DNA from 4 places in the Brevibacillus sp. AF8 genome. Region 2 is predicted to be linked to each of the others. Evidence: predicted binding sites of a transcription regulator. Region 2 holds the regulator's gene; each other region holds the start of a gene.
What was found. The regulator CtsR, encoded in region 2, represses protease genes until heat stress. The targets are predictions, from matches to a motif close to ATGGTCAATAAAGGTCAAACA.
Positions count from the first base shown of each region.

Region 1 (7,703 bases), on a different contig from region 2:
AAACGCGCTGAAAAAAGCAATCGAAATCTCTACATACCTGAACATGCCTGCCCTCGGAGATGATTCCGGTCTGGAAGTAGATGCGCTGGAAGGACGCCCTGGTGTTTACTCCGCACGCTTCGCTGGGGAAGATGCAACAGACGAGCAGAATTGGCGTAAATTGTTGAAAGAGCTGGAAGAGGTTTCGACACAGGAACGCACAGCTCGCTTCCGTTGTACGTTGGCGTTGGTGATTCCGGGCGAAGAGCCAATCATTGCCACTGGCGCTTGCGAGGGTGTGATCGCACGTGAACCAAAAGGGACAAACGGCTTCGGTTACGATCCGGTATTCTACATCCCATCGATGGACAAAATGATGGCCGAACTCATGCCAGAAGAAAAGAACCAGATCAGCCATCGTGCTCGTGCCATGCAGCAACTGCTTGAAATCATCAAGTAGACAAGAGAGAAAACAGGAGAGTGAGGCGTGATGGGAATTCTCATCATGAGCGATAGCCACGGCTTGGTTCGGGAAGTAAGCCAGGTTGTCAACCGACATCATGTCGAAAAAATTTTGCATTGTGGCGATTTTTGTGTGGACCATAAGCGCGAGCCGTTTTCCAACATGACGCTTGTCCGAGGCAATTGCGATTCGACACAAGAGGTGCCGACCGAGCAAGAGACCAAATGGCGCGACCTTCACATCCTGCAAACGCACGGGCATCTTTATGGTGTGAAAGGCTCTCTTCTGCGCCTTCATTACCGTGCAGAAGAGGTCGGAGCAAACGTAGTCATATTCGGTCACTCTCATGTGCCTGTCTGTGGTGTGGAAAGAGACATCTTGTTTCTGAATCCGGGCAGCTTGCAAATGCCACGCGGCTTTCATGTACCGACATATGCTCTTTTAGAAGAGACAGGAACGAGTCCGACAGAAACTTACATATCAGTGGCGTTTTATGATCATGTAGGCAACCCGGTTTCACAATTGGGAGGGAACTATTCTGTTCGTCGACCAATGAGGTCTTCTTGAAAACTAAAAGATTTGTGCTATACTAGAATGGTTATAATGGCTAGAATATTATCATCCGAGCCTGCGAAGATACCATGGCGCGGCTGGCGATGTTCTGTTGATTCGATTTAGGAGGGGAAGTTTACGTGGCAGCAAATTGGGAAAAGGTAGAGAATAACCAGGGAGTCCTGACGGTTGAAGTAGATGCTACGCAAGTAGACGCAGCATTGGATCAAGCGTTTAAAAAAGTGGTTCAAAAAGTTCAAGTTCCAGGATTCCGCAAAGGAAAAGTACCACGCAAAATGTTCGAATCCCGTTTTGGTGTAGAATCTTTGTACCAAGACGCTCTTGACATTCTGCTTCCAACTGCATACGGACAAGCTGTTCGTGAAGCTGGTATTGAGCCAGTAGATCGTCCAGAAGTAGACGTAACGCAAATGGAACAAGGGAAAAACCTGATCTTCAAAGCGACTGTAACTGTGAAGCCTGAAGTGAAGCTGGGCGACTACAAAGGTCTGTCCATCGAAGATAAAGACTTCTCTGTAACCGAAGAGAGCGTTGACGCTGAACTGAAGCGCATGCAAGAGCGTCATGCTGAGCTCGTAGCAGTAGAAGAGGGTGCCGCACAAACAGGCGATATCGCTGTAATCGATTTCGAAGGCTTCCAAGACGGAGTAGCTTTTGAAGGCGGTAAAGCGGAAGATTATTCTCTGGAACTGGGTTCCGGTACTTTCATCGCAGGGTTCGAAGAGCAACTGGTTGGCCTGAACATCGGCGAAGAAAAAGAAATTACCGTAACTTTCCCTGAAGAGTACCACTCTCCTAACCTCGCTGGTAAAGAAGCGGTATTCCAAGTGAAGCTGAACAGCCTGAAGCGCAAAAACCTGCCTGCTTTGGATGATGAGTTTGCCAAAGACGTGAGCGAGTTCGACACGCTGGAAGAGCTGAAAGCAGACACCAAGAAAAAACTCGAAGAAAAAACTGCGCAAGAAAAAGATCAATATGTTCGTGAGCAGCTCGTTCTGAAAGCAGCTGAAAACGCTGAGATCGATTTGCCAGCAGTAATGGTTGAGCATGAATTGGATCAAATGGTAAATGAATTTGGTCAACGTCTGCAATACCAAGGCATGACGCTGGAACTGTACTACCAGTTCTCCGGAATGGATGAGAGCCAACTGCGTGATCAATTGCGTGCAGACGCAACATCCCGCGTTCGCACTTCCTTGACTTTGGAAGCAATCGGCAAAGCAGAAAACATCGAAGCAACAGAAGAAGACGTAAACGCAGAGCTGGATAAACTGGCTGGCGTATACGGCCGCCCAGCAGATGAGCTGCGCAAAATCTTCTCCGCACAAGATGGCATGGCTGCTCTGTACCGCGATGTGCAAACTCGCAAAACAGTAGATTTGCTGGTTGCAGAAAGCAAAGTAACAGCATAAGCTTAGAAGAACGCATGATTGGTCAGTGGGCAGGCTAACCCTGAGCGCTGGCTGTCAAGACCACAAGGCACGAGTGTATCGTGCCTTGTTTTTCCACCATTGACTTTTTTCGGCAAAGGAGGAAAATACATAATGCTAATCCCAATGGTCATCGAGCAAACAAGCAGGGGAGAGCGCTCCTACGATATTTACTCGCGCCTCCTGAAAGACCGGATTATTCTCTTGGGCACCGAGATTGATGATGAAATCGCCAATCTGGTTGTTGCTCAACTGCTTTTCTTGCAAGCAGAAGATCCGGACAAAGACATATCGCTATACATAAACTCTCCAGGTGGTTCTGTTACAGCCGGAATGGCCATCTATGACACCATGCAGTACATCAAACCGGATGTGTCCACGATTTGTGTGGGCATGGCTGCCAGCATGGGTGCGTTCCTGTTGGCTGCTGGTGCAAAAGGCAAGCGCTTCGCTCTGCCAAATGCCGAAGTCATGATTCACCAACCGCTCGGCGGTGTGCGTGGGCAAGCAGAAGACATCCGTATTCATGCGGAATGGATTATGAAAACGAAGCGCCAGCTGAATGAGATTTTGTCTGAGCGGACAGGTCAGCCTTATGAACGCGTAGAGCAAGATACAGACCGCGATAATTTCATGAGCGCAGAAGAAGCAAAGGCCTACGGATTGATTGACTCTATTATCGAACGCAAAAACTGACCCGTTGTGAGGTGAAGCGCATGTTTAAGTTTAACGACGACAAAGGCCAACTGAAGTGTTCCTTCTGCGGCAAGTCCCAGGAACAGGTGCGCAAGCTGGTAGCTGGTCCTGGTGTTTACATTTGTGACGAATGTATCGAACTGTGCAATGAAATTGTACAGGAAGAACTGGGCACTGAAGAAGAAATCGATATGAAAGAAATTCCAAAGCCAGTGGAAATTCGCAAAATCTTGGACGACTATGTGATCGGTCAAGATATGGCGAAGAAGTCCTTGTCTGTAGCGGTGTACAACCACTACAAACGGATTAATTCCGGGGCGAAGATCGAGGATGTGGAGCTGCAAAAATCCAACATCATGCTGATCGGGCCGACTGGTAGCGGGAAAACGCTGCTCGCGCAAACGTTGGCGCGCATTCTGAATGTGCCTTTCGCGATTGCGGACGCAACTTCTCTGACAGAAGCAGGCTATGTGGGCGAAGACGTTGAAAACATCTTGCTCAAGCTGATTCAGGCTGCCGACTATGATGTGGAGAAGGCTGAAAAAGGAATCATTTACATCGACGAGATTGATAAGGTAGCCCGCAAATCGGAAAACCCATCCATCACGCGTGATGTGTCTGGTGAAGGCGTTCAGCAAGCGCTTTTGAAAATTTTGGAGGGGACCGTTGCGAGTGTTCCACCACAAGGCGGACGCAAGCATCCTCACCAAGAGTTCATCCAAATCGACACGTCGAACATTTTGTTCATCTGCGGTGGTGCATTTGATGGCGTCGAGCAGATTATCAAGCGTCGTTTGGGTAAAAAAGTCATCGGTTTCGGTGCAGACTTCGGCGATGGCGTAAAAGGCGATCTGAAAGCCGGAGAATACCTAAAATACATTTTGCCGGAAGACCTGCTGAAATTCGGTCTGATTCCGGAGTTCGTCGGTCGTTTGCCAGTGCTGGCTACCTTGGAGCCGCTGGATGAGGAGACGCTCGTGCGTATCCTGACAGAGCCGAAAAACTCTTTGGTGAAACAGTACCAAAAACTGCTGAGTCTCGACGGTGTTGAGCTGGAGTTCGATAACGGTGCGCTGCTGCAAATCGCGAAAGAAGCGATTAAGCGCAACACTGGTGCGCGCGGACTGCGTGCGATTATCGAACAAATCATGCTCGATATGATGTATGAGCTTCCTTCCAGAGAAGACGTCAACAAGTGCGTCATTACCGAAGAAACGGTACGCGACAAAGTGAAGCCGCAACTGTTGACCAAAGAGGGACAGGAATTGCACGAAGAAACAGCCTAAGCATCGTCTACACGAACCATCTCGCGATAAGCGAGGTGGTTTTTTTGTTGTTGGTTTACGTCTACGCTTGCGGGGCAATACTACTTGATATCGTTCAAGAGAAGCTTTACATATGCACAAAACGGTCATGAACGTGTTCCTCTCTCTTCGGGGGACAAAAGTTGACCGCAAGCGAAGACGCATGGGAGGGACTGCATATGGACTATACGACATTGGTCATTGCTGTCATTGAAGTGGTTGTTGGTATCGTGATCGGCACCTACTTTTGGAACTTGCTGCGAGCGCAGAGAAACACGAAAACCTCAACCGAAAAGGAATCGCGCAAGGATCTGGATTCCATTCGTAAAATGAGAATGGTTGCATTGACAGAACCTCTGTCAGAAAGAACAAGACCAGCGACTTTGGAAGAAATTGTAGGACAAGAAGATGGGCTTCGTGCGTTGCGTGCCGCCTTGTGTGGTCCCAACCCGCAGCATGTCATTATTTATGGACCACCTGGTGTAGGCAAGACCGCAGCGGCTAGGGTCGTGCTGGAAGAAGCGAAGAAAAATCAGCTATCGCCGTTTTCTTCTGATGCCAAGTTTATTGAAATCGATGCGACGATTGCTCGTTTTGATGAGCGCGGGATTGCTGACCCGTTAATCGGCTCTGTACATGATCCGATCTATCAAGGGGCAGGCTCGCTTGGGCAGGCGGGGATTCCGCAACCAAAGCCAGGTGCAGTGACGAAAGCGCACGGTGGTATGCTTTTTCTTGATGAAATAGGGGAACTTCATCCTATTCAAATGAATAAGTTACTAAAGGTTCTTGAAGACCGCAAAGTCATGTTGGAGAGTGCTTACTACAGCGAGGAAAATAACCAAATTCCTTCGCATATTCATGACGTTTTCAAATACGGTTTGCCCGCCGACTTCCGTCTGGTTGGAGCGACGACGAGGTTGCCAGAAGAACTGCCTGCTGCGCTTCGTTCCCGTTGCCTGGAAATCTTTTTCCGCCCATTGAAGGCTGGGGAAATTGGGAGTATCGTGCGTACAGCTGTTCCTAAAATGAATATGAATATAGAAGACAGCGCTGTTTCCGTGATCGAGCGCTACGCGACCAATGGACGTGAAGCGATCAATACATTGCAAATCGCTGCGGGAATTGCCTTAACGGAAGAACGCGAGGACATCCAGGCTGCCGATGTGGAATGGGTGATGCACAGCAGTCAAAAATCGCCTCGCCCCGAAAAGCAGGTGCATGATGCACCGCAGGTCGGATTGGTCAACGGTCTTGCTGTGTACGGTCCGAACATGGGTAGTGTGATGGAGCTGGAAGTGACTGCTTCACCTACAGCTATTCCGGGTCAAGGTCGAATGGCGATGACAGGAATGGCAGAGGAAGAGGAAATGGGCAGCCGCAACCGGACGATTCGCCGGAAGTCGATGGCAAAAGGCTCGATCGAAAACGTTTTGACTGTATTGAACAGAATGGGCGTCCGTCCGTATGATTATGATCTGCATATCAATTTTCCGGGAGGCATCCCTGTGGATGGGCCTTCTGCGGGCATTACCATTGCCACTGCGATCTACTCGGCGATTGTGAATCAGCCTGTTGATAATTTACTGGCTATGACTGGTGAAGTGAGTATTCATGGGAAGGTAAAGCCAGTTGGGGGTGTAGTCGCAAAGGTGGAGGCTGCTAAACAGGCGGGAGCGACCCGAGTCCTCATTCCCCAGGAAAACTGGCAAAGCATTTTTGCCGACATGAAAGGGATCGAAGTCATTCCGGTCTCTACCGTCTCTGAAGTAATTGAGTTAGCTGTACCGCAAGCTGCCATGCAAGAAGCAGAGGCGACGGGATTTACTTTGCAGATCCCAGCAGAGGATCTCGCTTCCTCTCCGCTATCCCTGTAACAGTCGGGTATGCTCGCGGATTAGACATCGGATTGTGTTTGCGCTACAATGGAAAAAAGCTTCTGCTTGCAAAGAGCCTGAGGCCTTGCCCAGCCTGAAACGAGCTCCACAAAAAATGATTGTGTATGATCTTTTTTGTCTCGTTTTTGGGGCTGGGTGGGCGTTAGAAAAACGGCTTTGAGGGCCGTTTTTGTCTGTTATAGGGCTCTTTGCAAGAGGGTAGATCAACAAGGAGAGGTGCATCCGCTTGGGCGAACGTTCCGGTAAACGAGAATTACCGCTTCTCCCGTTGCGAGGATTGCTTGTTTATCCGACAATGGTACTCCATTTGGACGTTGGACGGGAAAAGTCCATCCGCGCATTGGAGCAAGCCATGGTAGACGATAACAAGATTTTGCTTGCGACACAGGAAGAGGTCCATATAGAAGAGCCAGATGCTGAGCAAATTTACAGTATTGGTACCGTTGCGCGTGTGAAACAAATGCTGAAGCTGCCGAATGGGACAATCCGTGTATTGGTAGAAGGCTTGCAGCGCGCGAAGATCGAGGAGTATCTTCAGCAGGAAGATTATTTCGTCGTGTCGATTACATATTTGCAAGATGAAAAAACAGAGCAAAACGAAGTGGAAGCCTTGATGCGTTCTTTGCTGGGCCACTTTGAGCAGTACATCAAGCTGTCCAAAAAGGTTTCTCCAGAGACGCTAACCTCTGTGCAGGACATTGAGGAACCGGGACGTTTGGCGGATGTGATTGCTTCGCACTTGCCGCTCAAGATGAAGGACAAACAAGAAATTTTGGAGACGACCAACATCAAGGAACGTCTCGAAATTCTTTTGACCATTTTGAACAACGAGCGCGAGGTACTGGAGCTGGAGCGCAAGATCGGCAACCGCGTGAAGAAACAGATGGAGCGCACGCAAAAGGAATATTACCTGCGTGAGCAAATGAAAGCTATCCAAAAAGAGCTGGGCGACAAGGACGGACGCCAGGGCGAAGTAGATGAGCTGCGTGCTCAGCTCGAAAAGTCCGACGCTCCTGAGCGAATCAAAGCGAAGATCGAGAAGGAGCTCGAGCGTCTGGAAAAGATGCCGGCGACTTCTGCGGAAGGCTCGGTTATCCGCACGTATATCGATACCTTGTTTGCGCTGCCGTGGACGAAGACGACAGAGGACAATCTGGACATTCATCATGCGCAGCAAGTACTCGATGAAGATCATTACGGCCTGGATAAACCGAAGGAGCGCGTTTTGGAGTATTTGGCAGTACAAAAGCTGGTAAACTCCATGCGTGGACCAATCCTTTGTCTGGTAGGTCCTCCGGGTGTCGGAAAAACATCTCTGGCCCGTTCCGTAGCGCGTGCAATCGGGCGTGAATTCGTTCGC
Region 1 is NZ_JAGQDN010000014.1:128,716-136,418, reverse strand. Features, by position in the region: gene KB186_RS18475 (XTP/dITP diphosphatase) at 1-439, shown strand, start outside; gene KB186_RS18470 (metallophosphoesterase family protein) at 470-1,009, shown strand; gene tig (trigger factor) at 1,135-2,427, shown strand; gene clpP (ATP-dependent Clp endopeptidase proteolytic subunit ClpP) at 2,560-3,141, shown strand; gene clpX (ATP-dependent protease ATP-binding subunit ClpX) at 3,162-4,427, shown strand; gene lonB (ATP-dependent protease LonB) at 4,625-6,322, shown strand; gene lon (endopeptidase La) at 6,570-7,703, shown strand, end outside.
Region 1: a site for CtsR is predicted at 2,514-2,534, ahead of clpP (ATP-dependent Clp endopeptidase proteolytic subunit ClpP). Genes of this name have one in related genera too.

Region 2 (7,703 bases):
TTATTTTGTCGATAAGTTAGGCCGAATGACCGACAAGTTCCCTCTTGCAGACGGGTCTTGGGGTAGACTAACATGAGAAGGTACCTGATCCAAGCGTTGGAGTAGGCGAGGTTATGAAGGAGAATCGTTCATGAAAAAAATTCTAATCTTTTCCGCTTCCATCGGTAACGGACACAACCAGGCAGCGCGGGCTATGCAAGAAAGCTTGGCTGAGAGTGGTTGCACATCAATGATCATCGATACGCTGGAATATATTAGCCCCACCTTTCACAAGATTTTGCTGGAAAGCTATATGAATCTGTTAAGGCTGTCACCCAAGATGTGGGGCAGAATTTATCATAATACAGAAAAAACCCGTTTCTTCGATATGAATGTGCTGATGAATAAGTTATTAGCAAACAAACTAAAAAAGCTGATCAACAGTGTACAGCCTGATGCCTTTATTGCTACGCATCCATTTGCAAGCTGTATGCTCTCCGTACTGAAAGGAAGAAATGACTGGAAGGAACCAATCTATACAATTATTACCGACTATACCATCCATCCTTCATGGATTAATCATCATATCAACTATTACTTCATCGGCCATGAGCAACTGTATTACCTGTTAGACGTTTATCGACAGGATCATCAAAAATTCATTCCGATGGGCATTCCCATCATGAAAAAATTCAGCTTGCCATTGGACGCCGATTTGATTCGGCAAAAGCTGGGCCTCGCTCCTGGACAAAAGAGCATTATTCTTTCGGGGGGCGGATTGGGTCTCGGCTCGATGGAAAAGGTATTAGATGGGTTAGAAGAGATTAACATTCCTCTGAAAACCTTTGTGTTAACAGGGACAAACGACAAGCTGTACAATAAAGTGACAAATCGTACGTATCGCCATGAAGTCGTTCCGCTAAAATTCATCAATAACTTCCACGAATACTTGGAGACTGCTGATTTAATTGTCACCAAATCAGGCGGACTTACATCAGCTGAAGTAATGAGTAAACGGGTACCCATGATTGTTTACAACCCTCTGCCTGGACAGGAAGAGAGGAACAGCCACTTTTTGCTCAATAATGGATGTGCAGTGCACGCGAATCTATCCGAGCAGTTGATTTACTTTATCGATGAACTATTGCATAGCCCGTCCAAGGTGGAATATATGCGCAGAATGGGACAGAAAATCTCAAAGCCAGATGCTGCACAACGAATTACTGAGTTTATCATGGATGATATGAATATGCTGCCAGGGAAAATAGAATAGCTGCCTAGCCAGACAAAATGGAGGAACCCATGACTGTACCATTCGCGATATTATTTGATATGGATGGCACGTTACTGCAAACTGAAAAGCTGTCGACCCCGGCATTTATCCGAACGTTTGACCAGCTTCGTCAAAAAGGGCTATGGCAAGGAGAAACCCCTGACGAAAGTGAACTGATCAATGTACTGGGAATGACGATCGAGCAGATCTGGGACAAATTGCTACCGGGCGCGAGTGAGGAAGCCATTCACTCAGCAGACGCCTTTTTGCTAGACAATGAAATCCAGTTACTCAAAGAACGAGTGACTGAGCTATACCCGGATGTAAAATCAACCTTAGAAAAGCTGCATGAAAAAGGATTTGCATTGTTTGTAGCAAGCAATGGGCAGGAAGAATATATCGATGCCATTTGTCAGGAATACGAGTTAAAGCCGCTGATGACCGACCTGTACTCCGCTGGCCGTTTCCGTACGCATTCCAAAAATGATCTGGTTGCAAAATTGTTGTCTGATTACAAAATTGGGCAAGCCATCATGGTAGGAGATCGTCACTCCGATGTGGAAGCAGGCAAAACAAACGGTTTATTTACCATTGGATGCGACTTTGGCTTTGCCAAACCAGGCGAGCTTGATGGGGCAGATATCATCATTACCAGCTTCTCACAGCTACTAAATCATTTGCCAGCAATCGACACCAATACGCAAAAACAGGCATAAACCATTCCTCAGGGAGTGGTTTTTTTGTTGATCATGTCCAAGTTTCAAGCGACCCTCTTTTGCCCACACTAGAATGTGTAAGGGACACTTGCGGGCACGCACTAAACCCATTATAATTAAAGTCAAAGATAGTCAAAGTCAATAGGTACCTCATAAGAACATACACAGAGGAATAGGAGGCGATGACTTGCGTAACATCTCGGACATCATTGAACATCACTTGAAAAGCATCATTACAAACAGTCCCAATGGATCGATCGAGATTCAGCGTAGTGAGCTTGCCGACCATTTTCAATGTGTGCCGTCTCAGATCAATTACGTCATCAATACGCGCTTTACCGTTCAAAAAGGCTACATCGTAGAGAGTAAGCGCGGGGGCGGCGGGTATATTCGCATACGCAAGGTGCAGATTGTCAGCAAAGCACGCTTGCAAGAATTGCTAACAGAAGAACTGATTGGTGAGAGCATCAGTCAAAGCGTGGGAAATGCGATCGTAGAAAGACTATTTGAGGAAGGATTAGTCAACATCAGAGAAGCCACCTTGATGAAAATCGCTACCTCGAGAAACGTATTGACCTTAGAAGCTGAATTGCGGGATCGTTTGCGGGCAAATATTTTAAAGCAGATGATCGCAGCAATCTTGTTGAAGTAAAAGGAGGTATGATGATATGAACTGTGAGGAATGCGGAAAACGACCGGCGACACTTCATTTGACGAAAATCGTCAATGGCGAAAAAACCGAATACCATATTTGCGAGCAGTGTGCTCATGAAAAAGGGGACGTCTTTACCGGCTTTCACAACTTCAGCATCAACAATCTCCTGTCAGGACTTTTAAAATTTGATCCCATGCAAAAGAATGGACGCGAAACGGCAACGAATAAGCCGCTTCAATGCGAAACATGTGGACTCACATATGCTCAATTTAGTAAAAGTGGCCGATTTGGCTGTAGTGATTGCTACACCTTTTTGGGAGATCGGCTGGACCCACTTTTCCGCCGGATTCATGGAAACACACAGCATAGTGGAAAAGTACCAGAGCGCACCGGTGGCAAACTGAAGATCCGTAAAGAGCTGGAGCAACTAAAGCAAGCGCTGCAAAGTCATGTCGCCAGTGAAGAGTTCGAGAAGGCAGCAGAAATGCGTGATCGAATTCGAGCATTGGAACAAAAAATGGCCCAATCGTAGCAAGGGAGGTTAGCTGGTTATGTCCCAAAAGCAGTTTATGCAAAACCCGTGGAGCAATTGGATGAAAGGAGAAGGTCCTGATTCCGACATTGTCATTAGTACACGGCTGCGTATCGCCCGTAACCTGCGCCAGCACCCCTTTCCGTTATTGGCAACGGACTCGCAGGGCGAGGAAGTCGTCAGAAAGGTAACGGAAGTAAGCGATTCGGAGGCAATGCGCAAACGGCATCAGCTCCAGGCTATCCATATGGATCAAATTAACCCGTTAGAAAAACGCGTGCTCGTAGAAAAGCATCTAATTAGCCCCCATCTGGCAGAGGAATCTCGCAAAGGTGCCGTATTACTTCGGGAAGATGAGTCTGTCAGCATTATGGTTAATGAAGAAGATCACATTCGAATACAGGTACTATTACCCGGGTTTCGTTTGAACGAGGCATGGGAAATAGGTACGAAGATAGACGACATTTTTGAGAAAAACTTGAACTACGCGTTCGACGAAACACGTGGATATCTTACAAGTTGCCCAACCAATGTGGGTACGGGAATTCGTGCATCCGTGATGCTGCACTTGCCCGCTCTGGTGATGACGCAGCAGATCAGCAGAATTTTACAGGCGATTAATCAAGTTGGTCTGGTCGTTAGAGGAATTTACGGAGAGGGCAGCGAAGCTCTAGGGAATCTTTTTCAGTTATCCAATCAGGTCACACTGGGGATGTCTGAGTCCGATATCCTTTCCAATCTCTACGGTGTAGCCAGACAGATTATTGAGCAAGAGCGTGTGGCACGTACGTACTTGCTGGAGCATACACGGGTTTCTTTGGAGGATCGGATTTTTCGGTCGTTTGGCATCTTGATGTATGCTCGCACGGTAGAGTCCAAAGAAGCGGCTCAGCGCCTGTCCGATGTCCGTCTGGGGATTGATCTTGGCATCATTCCAAACGTGTCTCCGCTGGTCCTAAACGAACTGTTGGTCACGACACAGCCAGGGTTTTTACAACACCACGCTGGTCAAAAGCTCACTCCGGACCAACGCGACGAAAGAAGGGCAAGGTTGATCCGCGAGCGTCTGCGCGTAGTAGAATCGCAAGAGTAATGGTATCACGCAATTGTTAACCATATAGAGAAAAAACACGGTTATACGGAGGTGTACGATATGATGTTTGGACGTTTTACAGAACGAGCACAAAAAGTACTGGCGCTTGCCCTGGAAGAGGCGGTTCGTCTCGGGCACAAAGATATTGGGACAGAGCATGTGCTACTGGGACTCATTCGAGAAGGCGAAGGGATTGCTGCAAAGGCACTGCAATCACTTGGGCTTGGCCTCGATAAAATCCAGAGTGAAGTGGAGTCGTTAATCGGGCGAGGAACAGAGCAGTCCGGTAGTAATTACACACCAAACTATACACCTCGCGCCAAAAAGGTCATTGAACTGTCGATGGACGAAGCTCGCAAACTGGGTCATACCTATGTGGGGACTGAACATATTCTGCTTGGCTTGATCCGTGAAGGAGAAGGCATTGCTGCAAGAATCATGAACAATTTGGGCGTTAGCCTGAACAAGGCACGTCAACAGGTGCTTCAGCTGCTTGGCAGCTCGGAAATGATGGCATCTCATCAACCGTCTGGAGGGAATCCAGCTGCGAATACGCCGACACTGGACGGCTTGGCTCGGGATCTGACTGCAATTGCTCGTGATGGCGGGCTGGACCCAGTCATCGGTCGCCAAAAAGAAATCGAGCGTGTGATCCAAGTACTTAGCAGACGCACCAAGAACAACCCTGTTTTGATTGGGGAGCCTGGCGTCGGGAAAACAGCTATCGCAGAAGGTCTTGCCCAAAAAATCGTGAACAACGAAATTCCGGAGACCCTTCGTGATAAGCGCGTCATGACCCTCGATATGGGAACTGTTGTTGCGGGAACCAAATATCGCGGTGAGTTCGAGGATCGTCTGAAAAAAATCATGGACGAAATTCGCCAAGCAGGAAACATCATCCTGTTTATTGATGAGCTGCACACCTTGATTGGTGCCGGTGGAGCAGAAGGCGCAATTGATGCCTCCAACATTTTGAAGCCTGCTCTGGCACGTGGCGAGCTACAGTGCGTAGGTGCTACTACGCTGGATGAATATCGCAAGTACATCGAAAAAGACGCAGCACTGGAGCGTCGTTTCCAACCGATTCAGGTTGATGAACCGACAGCGGAGGATGCTATTCGTATCCTGCATGGCCTACGTGATCGTTACGAAGCCCACCATCGCGTCAAAATTACCGATGAAGCAATTGAGCAGGCAGTAAAACTGTCTGACCGCTATATTACGGAACGCTTCCTGCCTGACAAGGCCATCGACTTGGTTGACGAGGCGGCATCCAAAGTTCGCTTGCAATCCTTTACGGTTCCACCCAACCTCAAAGAGCTGGAGGGACGTTTGGAAGAGGTACGCAAGGAAAAAGACGCTGCCGTACAATCACAAGAGTTCGAGGAAGCAGCAGCCCTTCGCGATCAGGAGCAAAAACTGCGTGAAGAGCTGGATAAAACGAAAAAAGACTGGAAAGAGCGCCAAGGCCAGCTGAACATGGAGGTTACGCCAGAAGACATCGCGCAAGTAGTGGCGAGCTGGACGGGTATTCCTGTGTTGAAGCTGAAGGAAGAAGAAACAGAGCGCTTGCTGAAGATGGAAGAGATTTTGCACGATCGTGTCATTGGCCAAGATGAAGCAGTCAAATCCATCTCGCGTGCGATCCGCCGTGCCCGTGCTGGCTTGAAAGACCCAAAACGCCCGATCGGCTCGTTTATCTTCCTGGGACCTACCGGTGTTGGTAAAACTGAATTGGCTCGTGCTGTGGCGGAGACACTTTTCGGTGACGAGGATGCCATGATCCGTGTGGATATGTCTGAGTACATGGAGAAGCATTCCACCGCTCGCTTGGTAGGTGCCCCTCCTGGCTACGTAGGCTTTGACGAAGGCGGCCAGCTAACCGAAAAAGTTCGTCGCAAGCCTTACTCCGTCATTTTGCTGGACGAAATCGAGAAAGCTCACCCAGACGTATTCAACATCCTCTTGCAAGTATTGGATGATGGCCGTCTGACAGACTCCAAGGGGCGTACCGTCGATTTCCGCAACACGGTTGTCATCATGACTTCCAACGTCGGAGCCAGCATGATCAAGAAAAATACAACGCTTGGCTTCACGACCAACGATTCGGAAAGAAAGTATCAGGACATGAAGGACAAAGTCATGGATGAGCTGAAGAAGAGCTTCCGTCCTGAGTTCCTGAACCGTATCGATGAAGTAATCGTGTTCCACTCTTTGGAGCAAGAGCACATCGAGCAAATCGTATCGCTCATGACAGAAGAGCTGCGTAAACGTTTGAAAGAGCAAGACATTGATTTCCAATTGACTGAAGAAGCCAAGAAAGTACTGGCAAAAGAAGGCTTTGATCCGGCCTATGGTGCACGCCCTCTGCGTCGTGCTATCCAGCGCCACATCGAGGATAATTTGTCTGAGGAATTGCTCAAGGGTACGATCAGTAAAGGCGATACCGTCAATATCGAAGCCGAAGAAGGCAAGCTGGTAGTCAAGCGCCTCGAAAAAACGAAATCGTAAGCTGTTGAAACGTAATAGAATGCCTCCTGATTCAGGAGGTATTCTTTTTTTGGGTGCGTAATTATGATAAAAGTAGAGAAATTAAATCCAAGTGAGGGTGCGATTATGTCAAAGTATAAAACGAAATACGCGTGTCAAGAATGTGGCTATGAATCGCCAAAATGGATGGGGAAATGTCCAGGATGCAGCAGCTGGAACACGTTGGTAGAGGAAGTGACGGTAAAAAATGCCCATCGTCACGAAGGGCTGAGCGGAGGCCAGCGCCAATCTGCGATTCCATTAACCCAGGTAGCCAGTGAAGAAGAGCCACGGATGGATACGACGATTGGAGAATTGAATCGTGTTCTAGGTGGAGGGCTTGTTCCGGGTTCACTCATTTTGGTGGGGGGAGATCCCGGAATCGGAAAGTCGACCTTGCTTTTGCAGACTTCTTTTGCCTTGGCTCATCAAGGGGCGAAGGTTCTCTATGTATCGGGAGAGGAGTCGGCAAAACAAATCAAAATTCGCGCGGATCGACTTCATTTGCAAACGCCGCCGATGTTTGTATTGGCAGAAAATGATTTGGATTTGATCGAACAGCATATTAATCAAGTAGACCCGGATGTGCTGATTATTGACTCGATCCAGACCGTGTTTCACCCGACGATCCAATCGGCTGCGGGGAGCGTCGCACAAGTGCGCGAGGCTACTGCTCAATTGATGCGAATTGCAAAAGGAAAAGGGATCGGTACCTTCATTGTCGGTCACGTAACCAAGGAAGGTTCTATCGCTGGTCCGCGTATGCTTGAGCACATGGTGGATGCTGTTCTCTATTTTGAAGGGGAGCGCCATAATACGTTTCGAATTTTGCGCGCCGTCAAAAACCGTTTTGGTTCGACAAACGAAATCGGTATTTTCGAAATGAAGGATCGCGGCTTGGAGGAAGTGGCGAATCCATCTGAGAT
Region 2 is NZ_JAGQDN010000029.1:147-7,849, forward strand. Features, by position in the region: gene KB186_RS25785 (MGDG synthase family glycosyltransferase) at 131-1,252, shown strand; gene KB186_RS25790 (HAD hydrolase-like protein) at 1,282-1,968, shown strand; gene KB186_RS25795 (CtsR family transcriptional regulator) at 2,156-2,620, shown strand; gene mcsA (protein-arginine kinase activator protein McsA) at 2,637-3,155, shown strand; gene mcsB (protein-arginine kinase McsB) at 3,175-4,248, shown strand; gene KB186_RS25810 (ATP-dependent Clp protease ATP-binding subunit) at 4,309-6,759, shown strand; gene radA (DNA repair protein RadA) at 6,865-7,703, shown strand, end outside.

Region 3 (7,703 bases), on a different contig from region 2:
CATTTTTCCGCAATAAAGAGCTGGTGGTTGTTGGTGGGGGAGACTCCGCAGTAGAAGAGGCAGTGTTCCTTACTCGCTTCGCTTCCAAAGTGACAATCGTACACCGTCGTGATCAGTTCCGTGCACAGAAAATCCTGCAAAAACGCGCTTTCGATAACGAAAAAATCGAAGTAATCTGGGATACAGAACTAAAAGAGATCCGTGGCGAAGGCAAAGTACAAGCGGTTCTCTTGCAAAACACCAAAACAGGTGAAGAAAGAGAATATCCAGCAGATGGGGTGTTCATCTATGTAGGTATGGACCCATTGACTGCAAGCGTGCGCCCACTGGGCATCACCAACGACGCAGGCTACGTACTGACAGACGAAAAAATGAACACCAAAGTAAAAGGTGTTTTTGCAGCAGGAGATGTACGCGAAAAAATGCTGCGTCAAGTCGTGACAGCTACTGGAGACGGTTCGATCGCTGCTCAATCTGCTCAGCATTATGTTGAAGAGCTAAATGAAAAGCTGAAGGAACAAAATGTCACAATCTCTTAACCTGCTTGTAACATGGGTGAAATAATTCAAGAGTAATCTATAGACAATGAATTGACCCCCTTATCTATATAAACAATTGTTGCGTGGCTGGCATTCAGTCACGCATCTTTTTTTCTAAATTTGCTTGTACTCCTGTAGAAGACGTCATTGGAAAAACAGGGGAAGCGTTTCAAAAAGGTGCGAATAAGGTCGACAATATGGTATGCTATTGTCAGAATCGTAGGAGGCGAGTTGCGTGACGGAATTGGGAAACGACAAGGCCATGAATCTCCTGATTATTACCGGAATGTCAGGTGCGGGAAAGACAGTTGCTGTACAAAGCTTGGAGGACCTGGGCTTTTTTTGTGTAGACAACCTACCCCCTGTACTGATTCCCAAATTTGCTGAGTTGGTTAAACAGTCTGGTGGGAGTATTGAGCGAGTCGCATTGGTGATTGACTTGCGAGGGCGTGAGTTTTTTGAAAATCTAGCCGTAACCATGGAAAGCCTCAATCAAATGAATGGATTATCTTACCATATCCTTTATCTGGATGCGAACGATCAGACATTGGTTTCTCGCTATAAGGAAACACGCCGTAGACATCCGCTTTCTCCGAACGGTTCGCCTTTGGAAGGAATCCACGCCGAGCGCCGTTTGTTGGAGGAAATGAAGGGCTGGGCGCATCAGATTATCGATACGAGTCAAATGAAGCCAGTTCAGCTTCGAGAAAAAATCATCAACCAATACGGTCAACAAGGATCACCACTTACGATTAATGTATTATCGTTTGGTTTCAAATACGGCGCACCGATAGACGCTGACTTGATGTTCGATGTCCGTTTTTTGCCCAACCCGCATTATGTGGAGGAATTGCGTCCGAAAACAGGATGTGATCCAGACGTGGCAGAGTATGTGATGAAGCACAAGGACACAAAAGAATTCTTAGAAAAGCTTACGGACTTTTTGGGGTACACCCTGCCGCATTACCAGCGGGAAGGAAAAAGTCAACTTGTGATAGGAATCGGATGCACCGGTGGCAAGCATCGCTCGGTCGCCATTGCAGAACATTTGGGAGAAACCTTTGGCAAAGATTTTTCTGTCCGTGTCAGTCATCGAGACATGGAAAAGAACAAATGAGCATAAGATGGCAGGAAAGACTGAAGCGTATATAAAAAGCCACCTGTGGTATATGTATTAGAAATAATGAGGTGACATATGCCTACTAAGGGAGTCGGGAGGCTACAGTCAAGGCCATTACGGGTAGTCGTTATTGGGGGAGGAACGGGTCTGTCCGTCCTTCTACGCGGTTTGAAGCACGAGCCGGTGCATATCACAGCGATTGTTACGGTAGCAGACGATGGGGGAAGCTCTGGACGTTTGCGAGAAGAAATGGATATGCTTCCACCTGGCGACATTCGAAACGTCTTGACTGCTCTGGCCGATACAGAGCCGTTGATGGAAAAAGTCATGCAATATCGTTTTTCCACAGGCACGGGATTAGCAGGGCATAATTTGGGAAATCTATTACTTGCAGCGATGAACGAAATCACTGGAGATTTTGTCACCGCAGTCAAAACATTAAGCGGAGTTTTGGCAGTGCGTGGAGATGTATTGCCAGCTTCCACGCAATCGATTCAGTTGAAAGCGGAAATGACAGATGGATCTCTCGTAATCGGAGAATCCCAAATACCGTTGACTGGCAAAGAAATCAAGCGGGTGTTTCTTGATCCAGAGGACGCTGTTCCTCTGAGCGAAGCCCTGATGGCGATTGCCGACGCGGATGCCATTTTGATTGGGCCTGGCAGCTTGTACACGAGCATCCTGCCCAATTTATTAGTACGCGGGCTATTTGAAGCGATTACACACGCACAAGCCCCGAAAATCTACATTTGTAACGTCATGACACAACCGGGAGAGACAGACGGTTTTTCTGCATCCAAGCACGTGAATGTCATGTATGAACATGTAGATAGACCATTTCTGGATACGATCATTGTCAATTCAGCCGAGCTGCCTGCCCATGTATTGGACAAATACGCGGAAAAAGGAGCAGCTCCCGTCCGATGTGACCTAAAGCGATTGCGCCAACTCGGTCTCCACGTGGTGGCGAAGCCGTTAGTCACATTTGAGGATGGATACCTACGTCATGATGCACATGCTGTCAGCAAGCAGGTTGTGTCACTCGTCAAACGAAGACGGAAGGTGCTGAAGATAGAGAAGGAGTAGTGAAGTCGATGTCATTCGCCGCGCATACCAAAAAAGAACTTACCATGACGGAGGGTGCCGATTGCTGCAGCAAGGCAGAGCTCTCAGCCTTGATTCGAATGAATGGAAGTCTGCAGTTTGGAGCCGGACGACTGGTGCTGGATGTGACGACAGAGAACGCGGCGATTGCCCGACGCATTTACACGTTAATCAAGAGGTTGTTTCAGATACACGCTGAATTGCTGGTTCGCAAAAAAATGCGTTTGAAAAAGAACAACGTCTACATTGTGCGTATTCCGAATAAGGCCAATGAGATCTTGCAAAACTTGGGCATCATGGATCAAAGCCTGTCGTTTATCCCGGGAATCGCTCCTGAGATCGTGAAGAAGTCCTGTTGCCGCGCTGCTTATTTGCGGGGGGCTTTTTTGGCGGGGGGATCTGTGAATCATCCAGAGGCATCCAGCTATCATCTGGAGATTTTCACTTCCTATCAGGATTTTTGCGAAGCGTTGACCAAAATCGCCAATCGATATAAACTAAATGCCAAGTGCATCGAGCGGAAAAAAGGGTATGTTCTCTATATTAAAGAAGGCGAAAAGATTACAGAGTTTTTGAGCTTGATAGGGGCTCATCAGGCGCTTTTGTATTTCGAGGACGTCCGAATCGTAAAGGACATGCGGAACTCCGTAAACCGTTTACACAATTGTGAAATCGCCAACATAAACAAAACGGTGAATGCAGCTACTAGACAAATGGAGAATATCCAGCTCATCGATCAAGAGATGGGATTGGAGAATTTGCCAAAACGTTTGCGAGAGGTCGCGGAGCTTCGAGTGGCTCATCCTGACATCAATTTGAAAGAATTGGGCGAGATGGTGCCAAGCGGAGTAGTAAGCAAATCGGGCATTAACCACCGCTTGCGAAAAATTAACGAAATCGCTGACAAAATACGAGAAAAACAAAATATTTCGATGTAGATGCATGTTATACTAAAGGATAATAGTCTACAAGTAAGGAGGTCCATTCATGGTTCAACAGCAGGTCGTGGTTCAGTTAAAGACCGGTTTGCAAGCCCGTCCAGCAGCCTTTTTCGTACAGGAAGCTAACCGTTTTGCATCGGAAGTATTTGTAGAAAAAGGCAACAAGAAGGTCAATGCGAAAAGCATCATGGGTATCATGAGCCTCGCAATCAGCTCTGGAACGGAAATTACCATTTTGGCAGAAGGGCCGGATGCCTCCCAGGCAGTCACCAGCCTTACGAATCTGGTAAGCAAGGAAGAATAGAGTCACGAGAGACACTTTTCCCGTAAAGGGAGGTGTCTTTTTTTGTTGGTCGTCTTGATGAAAATGTATCAATTCACTTCGGGCAGGGCATTTCTAACCTATGTAGATTGCATGAAGGAGGAAATGAGACATGAGTAACCGTGATAAGTGTTACGAAGGCCGCGATTGTTATGACATGGACATTGATCGAATGGTGAATGAGGGACTGGGGGGCGGAGTTATTTCCGACCAAAATGGCCTGATTGAAGAAACGACTGTAGACACGATGACAGGTGATACTTCAGCCAAGCAAGCTCTTGACGATGATCAATAGAGGGAGTCAGTCACATATGAATGTAACGAGAGCACAAGCCATCATGAAATCCGACGACCACATCAAGGTAGAGTACGAAGGACAAGCCGTTTGGATCGATGCTGTAGACGAAAAAACGTCAACAGCACGTGTGCATGAGGAAAAAAATCCAGGACATAGCCGAACAGTCTATGTCAGTCAGTTAATGGAAGTATCACAATGATCCATGAAAAAAGCCGAGCAAACCAAGGGGAAGCCTCTTGGGGTTTGCTCGGCATACAAAAAACACTCGGCCTGAAATCCAGGCACGAGTGCTTCTTTTTTTACTACCTATCTCTTATTTTTTCGAAGACGGTTCGGAAGTGATGACCTTGTCAATCAATCCGTACTCTACTGCTTCAGCGGCAGAGAGGAAGTTGTCACGATCGGTATCCTTTTGGATGCGCTCCAAAGGCTGTCCTGTGCGTTCAGCCAAGATGGTGTTCAGGTGATCACGCATCTTCAAAATACGTTTTGCGGCAATCTCAATGTCGCTCGCTTGTCCTTGTGCACCACCCAATGGTTGGTGGATCATGACTTCACTGTTTGGCAGAGCAAAGCGCTTGCCTTTTGCCCCAGCAGCCAGCAGGAATGCTCCCATGGAAGCAGCCATTCCGATACAAATGGTGGATACATCAGGCTTGATGAAGTGCATAGTATCGTAAATTGCCATACCAGCAGTAATAGAACCGCCTGGGCTGTTTATGTACAAGTGAATGTCTTTCTCCGGATCTTCCGCCTGAAGGAACAACAACTGTGCCACAACGATATTGGCTACGGTGTCGTTGATTGGGGTTCCCAGAAAGATGATGCGGTCTTTGAGCAGGCGGGAATAAATGTCGTAAGCACGTTCCCCGCGGTTCGTCTGTTCAATGACGGTTGGAATTAAATTCATATGCATCTAGTCTTCCTCCTCTCTTTGTAACAATATCATACACAAAAGGTCAATGAAGGTCAAACACATAAGTGCGCTCCCTCACTACCATGTTTGCCAATTTCCCTCTGTCTAAACCTACTCGAAAAAGAAAACATTCATTCCTTGGAATTCTCATCGGCCTCGGTTAAATCGACGGCGAGTTTCAGCGTGGCTTTCATCTTTTTTCCCTTGATGATCGTATATTCATCGACTTGTTTGGCTTGCAGCTGATTGATGGCTTCCGCCAGCTCCTGTTGATCTTTGTATGGTTCAATGGTCAATAAGCATTCTTCGTCACTGGCCTCTTGATAGATGAGAAAAAAACGTTCCCCTGCCATGGCAAGCCTCACTTTCGAAAGTTATCCACAATGTTATGCACAGGTTGTGCACAAAAACATTTGTTCGTGGGATATTTATTTTTTTCCTAGTCTTGTCATGTTTGGCGAGAGAATTACATAGGAAATGTATGGGATAAAAAAGAAGGAAAAAGTTGATTCGTGTCGAACCTTACAAAATTGGAATTCATTTCATGATATTTGAGGGGTGTTTATTATGCTTCGCAAGTTTTCGACAATGATGCTGACAGCGGCTCTTCTAACAGGAAGTGTAGCGGCAACGGCTGCTTTCGCCCAAACTGCTCCTGCTCCTGTACAGCAACAAAAAATCAAAGTTCAGCTAAACGGCAAGGAGTTCCCATTCCCACAAGAAATCGTTACTGAAAATGGTGTTGCGTATGTAAATGCGAGCACATTGGCGATTGCTTTGGGTGGTAGTGCAGCATGGGATAGCACGACCAAATCTCTGTTGGTTGCCAAAGACAACAAGTACGCTCTGCGTATGTACGAAAACCAAAACTTTGCTTATAAAAACGGCAAAGAAACCAGTGTAGCAAATCCGCCACGTCCAGTGACCGGAGCAGTGCTCGTGCCCCTCGTATTCATTGCCCAAGAATTGGGTGCAAAAGTAGAATACGATGCAAAAACGCTCACTTACAAACTGAGCATTCCAATTAATTCCTAATAATCAATGGGATACTTCCCATCAAGATAGCCACTTCTATGCGTAGAAGTGGCTATTTTCCTCAATAATACGCGTATACGCCTCTATTAGCAGACAGCGATAGAGGTTTTTTTGATTGATTCTTCTTTTAATCATTTCTATTGCAAATTTTCTAAAATATCCTACAATAAGATTGTGATTCATAGTTTGCTCATAAATAAAGAGGGGGATGTTTTGCAATGAAAAAACAGAAATCATTGTCGATACTGGCTGCAACATTTGCTCTGAGCACATTGCTCGCGGGCTGCGGCGGAGGTACGGGGACTGGTGGACAAAGCGCGACACCACAGCCAAGCAATAATAGCGGAGGAAGCACGGGCGGTGCAAGTGGCGCTACTGAGAAGCTCGTCGTTGCTGTAGTTGGTCCGATGTCTGGGCAGTACTCCGATTACGGAAGCACAGCAAAAGCTGGTGCTGAATATGCATTGAAAGAAAAGGCAGAGGCATTCAAAGCACTTGGCTTTGACGTTCAATTGTCCGCGCAAGACGACCAAGCTGACCCAAAACAAGGGGTAGCAGTCGCACAAATGTTGATTTCCAATCCTGATGTAGTCGGAGTAGTTGGCCATGCTACAACAGGTGCTTCCATCACAGCAGCAGCGCAATACGAGCAAGAGAAGCTCGTGATGGTATCTCCTTCCGCAACGGGATCAGATTTGACTGAGCAAGGCAAGAAGATCGTACACCGCATTTGTGCGCGTGATGATCAACAAGGCTCCAAGGCTGCTATTTTTGCCAAAAATCAGTTGAATGTAAAAACAGCATTCGTTATGCATGACAAGGCTGCATATGGACAAGGTCTTGCGGAAGAAGTGAAAAAGCAATTTGAAAAAGACGGCGTACAAGTTCTCGGCTATGAAGGGGTAACAGCAGGCGAGAAGGATTATAGTGCGATTATCACCCAAATCCTCGCGAAAAATCCAGAGATGATCTACTTCGGTGGATACTACTCTGATGCAGGAATCATCGTGAAGCAAGCACGTGAAAAAGGATTCAAAGGTGTCTTCATGGGTGGCGATGGCTATGACTCCGCTGACATGGTGAAAATTGCTGGTGCGGAAAATGCCAATAATGTAGTCTTTACTTCTACTGTTGGCGATATTGGTGCTACCGAAGACGGCAAGAAATGGATTACAGACTTCGAGAGCGCGACTGGCAACAAAGTAGGGATCTTCACTTCGTTTGGTTATGACTCCATGGGTGTTATGCTGAACGGTTTGGAAGAAGCGATCAAAGCAAACGGCGGCAAAAAGCCAACTCGTGAACAAGTGCTGGAAGCTGTTCACAAAACCAAAGATTACAAAGGCAAATTCGTTAACGTAACATTCAATGAAAAAGGCGACAACGACTTTGCTTCCGTATACGTGTACAAGTATGAGGACGGCAAGA
Region 3 is NZ_JAGQDN010000012.1:171,433-179,135, reverse strand. Features, by position in the region: gene trxB (thioredoxin-disulfide reductase) at 1-539, shown strand, start outside; gene rapZ (RNase adapter RapZ) at 775-1,656, shown strand; gene KB186_RS17020 (gluconeogenesis factor YvcK family protein) at 1,735-2,745, shown strand; gene whiA (DNA-binding protein WhiA) at 2,754-3,701, shown strand; gene KB186_RS17010 (HPr family phosphocarrier protein) at 3,751-4,008, shown strand; gene KB186_RS17005 (hypothetical protein) at 4,139-4,321, shown strand; gene KB186_RS17000 (H-type small acid-soluble spore protein) at 4,338-4,523, shown strand; gene clpP (ATP-dependent Clp endopeptidase proteolytic subunit ClpP) at 4,638-5,240, opposite strand; gene KB186_RS16990 (hypothetical protein) at 5,372-5,593, opposite strand; gene KB186_RS16985 (copper amine oxidase N-terminal domain-containing protein) at 5,808-6,275, shown strand; gene KB186_RS16980 (branched-chain amino acid ABC transporter substrate-binding protein) at 6,494-7,703, shown strand, end outside.
Region 3: a site for CtsR is predicted at 5,280-5,300, ahead of clpP (ATP-dependent Clp endopeptidase proteolytic subunit ClpP). Genes of this name have one in related genera too.

Region 4 (7,703 bases), on a different contig from region 2:
ATCTTTTCATTGAAAGTTTGCAAGTACGCAAGCATCCTGTCGTCGGGATCAAGCGCACTGCCCAAGGAATCGATTTAGAAGAGCTGGAGTCTATTTTCCGCACGGGAGATATCAAGTTTTTCTACACGATGCCTCGCTATCATAGCCCTCTCGGTACGTCGTACAGCCGAAAGGATAAGCAGCGTATTGTGGAGCTTGCCCAGAAGTACGACGTCTATCTCGTGGAAGACGATTACATGGCAGACCTTGAGCATGACAGCAAAGCCGATCCCCTCTTTGCCTATGACCGCTTTTCTCGCACGATTTATGTAAAAAGCTATTCCAAGATTATTTTTCCCGGGCTCCGTCTGGGTGTAGCTGTTATACCGGATGTGCTAAAGGATTCCTTCAACCAACACAAACGACTCATGGATATCGACAGCTCCATGCTATCTCAAGCGGCGCTGGAAATTTACCTAAAAAGTGGAATGTTCGAGCGACACAAGCAAAAAATACGCAGTTCCTATCACCGGCGATCCAACCTGCTGATGGCGTCCTTGAACCATTTTGCGGCGAATGAAGATCATCTGTTCACCTTTCAGCCCCTTGCATACCCAGGGATTCATACGCACATTGTGTTGACCGATTCCATCCCGGTTCCTGCTGTTATCAGCCAGCTCAAAAAACGTTCGATCCTTGTGGATACTGCCGACAAAAATTATTTGGAGGGCTTTCCGCAAGAAAATATGTTGAAGCTGAATGTGTCCTATGCCAAGGAAGCAGTGATTGAGCAAGGGATTGACGTGTTGATGGATGTGTTACGTCGCATGCACCGTTAACCTGTCCGCCTTAAGTCGTAGATCAAATCCGACGAGAGTGCGTTTTTGGACAACAACGAAATCTCGATAATGAAGCTATTGAGTGCATTCAAAAAAACCAAGGCGAACGTGAAGAATTGTTGAGTAACCAGAAAACGATCTACATCGTATTATCAGATAGATACAGGAACATGGTTTACCGTTGCATAGTAAGTGAATCCCAATTCAAAAAAATTCGTTCCAAAGTCAGCCAGTTTGAAGTAGAATCGCATCTATACACATAAAATTTACCTGGTACGATCCGACTCGATTGAGTTGATGACTGGCAGTTAACGATAGAATGACAAAGGAGAAATAGATGTTTCAGAACATTTTAGATTTCTTAATGGAATACGGCTATTTGGGAATGTTCATTCATTCTTTTGCAGACGCAGTCATCTTCCCCGTTCCTGCCTTCTTTCTTCAAGTGCCACTCAGCCTCGTTGATCCTTCGCAGGCATTGTGGATTGCAACGGTAGGCTACATTGCTTGTCTCATAGGGACTCCCGTCGGTTATTTAATCGGTAAAGTACTAGGCAAATCCGTTCTGTACAAAATCCTCAAAAAGGAATGGATTGACTCTGCAACAGAGATGTTTCAAAAGAAGGGCGAAGTCGCGATCTTCATCGGTTCGTTTACACCGATTCCGTTTAAAGTATTTACAATCATGTCGGGTTGCTTGAAATTCCCGTTGTGGAAGTTGATCGGGTATGCCGCAATTGGACGGGCTGTCAAATTTTACGCAGTCGGATTCTTGTTTTATTTTTACGGTAAAATGGCGGAAAATATGGTCCATAACGTTTCTCTCTATATCTTTCTCACCGTGGTGCCGCTCATCTTGATCGGGTTATGGGTGAAGAAAATCGTCGCCAAGCGCCGCCAGCTGAAAATGGAAAGTGCTGGCATCAGAAATGGCATCAATGAGAAAGTCATGAATGAATAAATAAGACGATTTCAAAAAGCAAAGAAACCCCGATCGGGGTTTCTTTTTTTACGACTGTTATCCTTTTTTCACACGAATTACATTATCCTCGACATCAATGACCATAGCTGTCACATTGTCTTCTTCCATCACTAGGTCCGCAATGCCATCCTCGACGTATTGCTGAATCACGCGACGCAATGGACGTGCCCCAAAGGAAGGATTGTAGCCCAGCTCAGCCAGCTTTTCTTTTGCGGCATCTGTCACGCTGATCTCCATTCCTTGCTCAGACAGATTGCCCTTGACATCTTGCAGCAGCAGATCGACGATTTTGACCAAATCCTGTTTTTCCAGATGGGCAAAGGAGATGATCGAGTCGAAGCGGTTCAGGAACTCCGGCTTGAAGTACGCTCCCAGAGAATCCAGCACGGTGACAGGCTCAGGCGCCTGTGCTCCAAAGCCAACGGAGATTTTACGCTCGCTCACACCAGCATTGCTCGTCGCAATGATAACCGTCTCCTTAAAATTCACCGTACGGCCTTGACTGTCTGTCAGACGACCATCCTCCAGAATTTGCAGGAACATGTGCATCACGTCCGGGTGTGCTTTTTCAATCTCATCCAGCAGGATAATGCTGTACGGGTTGCGGCGTACACGCTCTGTCAATTGACCTGCTTCTTCATGACCGACGTAGCCAGGAGGAGAACCGATCAATTTGGATACCGAGTGCTTCTCCATGTACTCGCTCATATCGAGGCGGATCATCGAATCGCGGGTACCAAACAGCTCCTCTGCCAGCGCTTTGGACAGCTCTGTTTTCCCTACGCCAGTCGGACCGACGAACAGGAAGGAAGCAATCGGTCTGTTTTTCGGTTTCAGGCCTGCACGACTGCGTCGAATCGCCTTCGCTACTTGTGTGACTGCCTCGGATTGACCAATAACTTTTGCTTCCAAATGGGCCGCCAGGTTCTTCATTTTCATCTGCTCATCACTTTGCAGCTTGGTTACCGGAATCCCGGTCTTTTGCTCGATCAAGGCTTGGATGTCTGTGACGTCAACCTGGACGCGTTGCTCCGTGCCTTCGATTTGATCCAGCTTCTCTAAAATACCCGCTTCCTCGTCTCTCAAACGGGCAGCTCGTTCGTATGCTTCTTGCTCCGTCGCTTCTTTTTTCTCCTGATTGATTTGCGCCAGCCGCTCATGCAGCTCTGTCGTATCAACCGTCGAGGATCTCAGATTCAAGCGCGAGCCCACTTCATCCATGAGATCAATCGCCTTGTCAGGCAAGAATCGATCCTGGATGTAACGATGGGAGTATTCCACGGAGGCACGGATGACATCATCCGAGTAAGCGACTTGGTGGAATGCTTCGTATTTCGGACGCAATCCTTTTAAAATCTCGATGGCTTGTTCTACGGTTGGTTCCTTGACCATAACTGGCTGCAGGCGGCGCTCCAGAGCAGCGTCTTTTTCAATGACGCGATACTCTTTTAGCGTAGTTGCCCCAATCAATTGCAACTCACCGCGAGCCAGTGCAGGCTTCAGGATGTTCCCTGCATCCATGGAGCCTTCCGCAGAGCCTGCTCCCACCAAGAGATGAATCTCATCCACAAACAGGATGACGTTTTTGCGTTTCTGCAGCTCGGCAATTACTTGCTTCATTTTTTCCTCGAACTGTCCACGTATTCCCGTCCCTGCCACCAGAGAGGCGACATCTAAAATGTACACCTGCTTGTTTTTCAACTTGGTCGGTACTTGCCCTTCCGTAATGCGCAGAGCCAGGCCTTCCGCAATCGCCGTCTTCCCGACGCCTGGCTCCCCGATCAGAACTGGATTGTTTTTGTTACGTCGGTTCAAAATCTCAATCACACGCTCGATTTCTTGTTCGCGTCCAATCACAGGGTCAATCAGTCCGGCACGTGCCGCATCGTTTAGATTACGGCCCAGGTCATCGAGGATGCCTCCACCGCGCTCTGGTGATTGTTGCTGCGGTTGGCCTGAAGACTTGCCTGGATTCACCCGACCTTGGGCAAAGCCTTGCAGGAACTCATCCAGTCCAGAGAAGGAGGAGAAAGGACTAAAGCCCATGCCCACTCCCATTTTATTAGTTAGCTTTGTTTTGCAATCCTGGCACAGATCGTACTTTTGTTGCTGATTTTGTACACGTATATGAACAGTCACAGTTGCTTCACGTTGTTTGCAGATTTCACAATGCATATTCAATCCCCCCAAAAGCTTTGTTTTGGAATTCAGAAGATCTTTGACCTTTTCTGACCTTCGTTGACTTTATTATAGTTTGACCTTCTTTGACTTTCAAGAGGGATTGTATGGTTTTTTAAACTTTGCTCTTTTTCAGGTAGGGAACGATTGAAAGTAACCCGATTACAGCTAAACAAGCACCTACCCACAATGGTGAAACAAGTCCATAGCCACTGCTGATTCCGATCCCACCTAAAGAAGAACCAATGGCAACTCCCAATGTAATAAAGGAAGTATGTACCGTGTTTACCATCGTCCCACTGCCTGCTGTTTTCATAACGCGTGCAATCATGGCCGGATTCATCGCTACGCCCGTCAACCCAATCAGAACAATGGACAGCACTGCGATCCATTTATTTTCGGCACCTACCGCAAACAGAACCAATGCCCCTAGGAGTATGCTTAATCCCGTTACAAGGATTCGCATGGTAAAACGATCGGCAAGTCTGCCAATCACGCTATTTCCGATCACGGTCGCGATACCGTAAAGGGCAAGCAAATACGGGATACTCGCATCCGAAAATGCCGTTACACCGGTAAGAATCGGAGTAAAATAACTAAACGCTGCGAACGTACCACCAATGATCAGCATACTCGTTGCATACGCGGCCCAAAGGTGTGGATTTTGAAAACTGGCAAGCTCATCCTTTCCATTCATCTGGTCTCTTTGTGCAGAGGAAGGGAGCATCCATTGAATCAAGATCCCTGATAATAATACGGCTACCGCAACAGCCCAAAAGCTCATTCTCCAGCCGAAATATTGTGCAATCACGGTTGTCAGAGGGAGCCCGATGACAGTAGCAATCATTAAGCCTGCCAAGACAATCGAAGCAGCCTTTCCCCGTGAATGAGGGGGAACCAAGCTGGCTGAAATACTGACGGAGATACCAAACGCTGCGGATGAAGCGATACCCGTTAGGATACGAGCAAGCATCATCGACTCGTAATTCCAAGCTATTGCCCCTAACGCTTGACCAATAAAGAAGACGGCAACCAAAGAAAGCAGCGCTTGTTTTCGGCGAATATGCAAGAGAGTTGCTGTCAGGACGGGACCTCCTATCACCATTGCCCCCGCATACGCCGTAATGAAATACCCGATGGATGGGATCGACACGCCAAAATCATCGGCAAGTTCATTCATCATCCCAGCCACCATAAATTCAGAAGTCGTCATCGCAAAAATCGCTACCGCTAACAAATAAATAATCGACGGCATTAAGGAACACTCCTTATCTAATTATTGTAACAATCGGTACAAAAATCACTCAAAAAAAGAGCGCATTACGCGCCGAAGATAGATTCTATCGTGCCATTCATGATTTGTTCAGCCAATGTCCGATTCTGTGTGGATGTATTCAACACACGAAAGCCGTAGTAACTGCTTAAAAATAAGCTTGCCAAATCCACCGCAGATCGTTTTTTGGAGATTTCGCCCGTTCGCAAGCCTTCCTCCATCACTTTTTCCATGGTCTGCTTCAGAAGTTCAACATGTCTGGAGACAATTTCTTCAATCTTGGGATCTTCTTTTGCCCGTTCCAATCCCGCATTGATCAGCAAACACCCCTTTGGATTCGTAGATTCAAAGTCTTCCACCAATGCCCAAGCCAAAAAATTTTGCAACCGTTCTTTCACAGAACCCGGACTCTCCAATAATGCCCGCTGTTCACGAAGCCCGGTATCGTGATAGTGTTCCACCACTGCGAGATACAGGTCCTGTTTGCTGCCAAACGTATTGTACAAGCTGCCTTTCCCCAGTCCAGTATCACTGCATAAATCATGTGTAGAACAACCATTGTAGCCTTTTGACCAAAATGTTTTCATAGCCACATCTACGATGGACGCGTAATCAAAATCACGAGGTCTGCCGCGTTTGCTCACCGGAATCCTCCTTTCGTTTCCAACTGTTATGGAAATCTTACACATTTTGTACCGCTCGGTCAACAAATGAACTATCCGCAACTGTAACTACGCATAAAGAAAAAACCTATTTTGAAAATCATTTCTCAAAATAGGCTTGCTCATTGATTATATTCTCTCTAAATCAGTTACTGTTTTTTCGTTTACTTGATCTCCAGTATTCAGCGTCGACTTTGGTTCAAGCAATAATACATGAACCTCTTCCTCTGCAACTGGCATATGCTCTACCCCTTTTGGAACAATGACAAATTCCCCTTCGTTTAACCAAATATCTTTATCCCGAAACTTGATAAGCAGTTTCCCTTTCACTACTAAAAACATTTCATCCTCATTTTCATGCTGATGCCAGACAAACTCTCCTTTTAATTTGACTAGCTTTACATAGGAGTCATTGATTTCTCCTGCAATTTTGGGACTCCAATGCTCATCGAATAACGAAAATTTTTCAGCTAAATTGACCTTTTCCACCATTTTCCCCTCCATTAAAAAGAGTATGCCTGTACTTCATCAAAAGTAGGCAGGGATGGCTGCGCACCATTCCTTGTAACGACAATCGCTGCGACTTTGCTGGCGAAAGTGGCCGCTTCGGTTTCGGTCATTCCTTGTGTGATCCCAACCGCAAAAGCTGCCGTAAATGAATCGCCTGCCGCAGTTGTATCCACTGGCTCTACGCGGAAAGCAGGGATATGGGTCGCCTTATCGGCGGTGACTAAGAGAGCGCCCTTTTCCCCCAACGTCACGATGACGCGCTTTGGTCCACCAGACAAAAGCTTTTTGGCAGCAGCATGCACTTCGTCTATCGTGGATACAGGCATTCCTGTGAGAATAGAAAGCTCTGTTTCATTTGGGGTTAAGGTATGTACATGAGTTAATAGCTCGCTGGATAGCTTGCGTGCAGGTGCCGGATTTAAAATGACCAGCTTGCCGAGTCGAGCCGCCTCTTTGACTGTATATTCCACGACAGGCATCGGGATTTCCAATTGGAGCAATACGACGTCGCTGTCCTTTAAAATAGACAAATGGTCTGCAATATGCTCTGTGCTGACGAGCGCATTCGCTCCTGGAACAAGCACGATGTTATTTTCCCCATCGTCACTTACATTGATAAAAGCCATGCCTGTCGTACCTGAGCATTTGATCCCCTCTATGTGAACGTGCGCATCTGTTAGCCCTCCCAGCATAACTCGGCCGTTCTCATCCTCTCCTACCATTCCAATCATGGAGACATGCCCACCCAGGCGAGACGCTGCTACCGCCTGATTCGCTCCCTTTCCACCCGGGATCAGCTCGAAGTGATGGCTTGCGATCGTTTCTCCTGCTTTGGGTAAATGATGTACATGGGTTACGAGATCCATATTGATGCTTCCTACTACTGCGATTTTCACGACGAGCCCTCCTAGCTAATCTCGAACATGATGATTCGGTCGGTTACAAAATAGTGCTTTTCATTCAAGAAGTCAACGTATTTTCTCGGGATTGTTCCTAAGACTTGGAGCATAGCACATCTATTCGATATAATGAACCAATCTTCTATCATCCGGAGGTAACCAGATGGAGCCGATTATCCAACATCCTTGGAACATTGATGAGCAAGAGGCCATCAACTTACAACGACAGCTAGCCCAGCAAGTAAAAAAAGAAGATCAACTCGCGGACGTACGCTTTATCGCCGGGGTAGATGTCGCTTATCATGCCGAGTCTGATTTGTTAGTTGCTGGTGTCGTGATCCTCGACGCCACTTCCCTGCAAGTCGTCGAGTCTGTCGTCAT
Region 4 is NZ_JAGQDN010000019.1:18,546-26,248, forward strand. Features, by position in the region: gene KB186_RS21250 (aminotransferase-like domain-containing protein) at 1-818, shown strand, start outside; gene KB186_RS21255 (YqaA family protein) at 1,156-1,779, shown strand; gene KB186_RS21260 (ATP-dependent Clp protease ATP-binding subunit) at 1,837-3,975, opposite strand; gene KB186_RS21265 (MFS transporter) at 4,094-5,233, opposite strand; gene KB186_RS21270 (TetR/AcrR family transcriptional regulator) at 5,299-5,895, opposite strand; gene KB186_RS21275 (cupin domain-containing protein) at 6,043-6,405, opposite strand; gene rbsK (ribokinase) at 6,417-7,319, opposite strand; gene nfi (deoxyribonuclease V) at 7,486-7,703, shown strand, end outside.
Region 4: a site for CtsR is predicted at 4,016-4,036, ahead of KB186_RS21260 (ATP-dependent Clp protease ATP-binding subunit). Genes of this name have one in related genera too.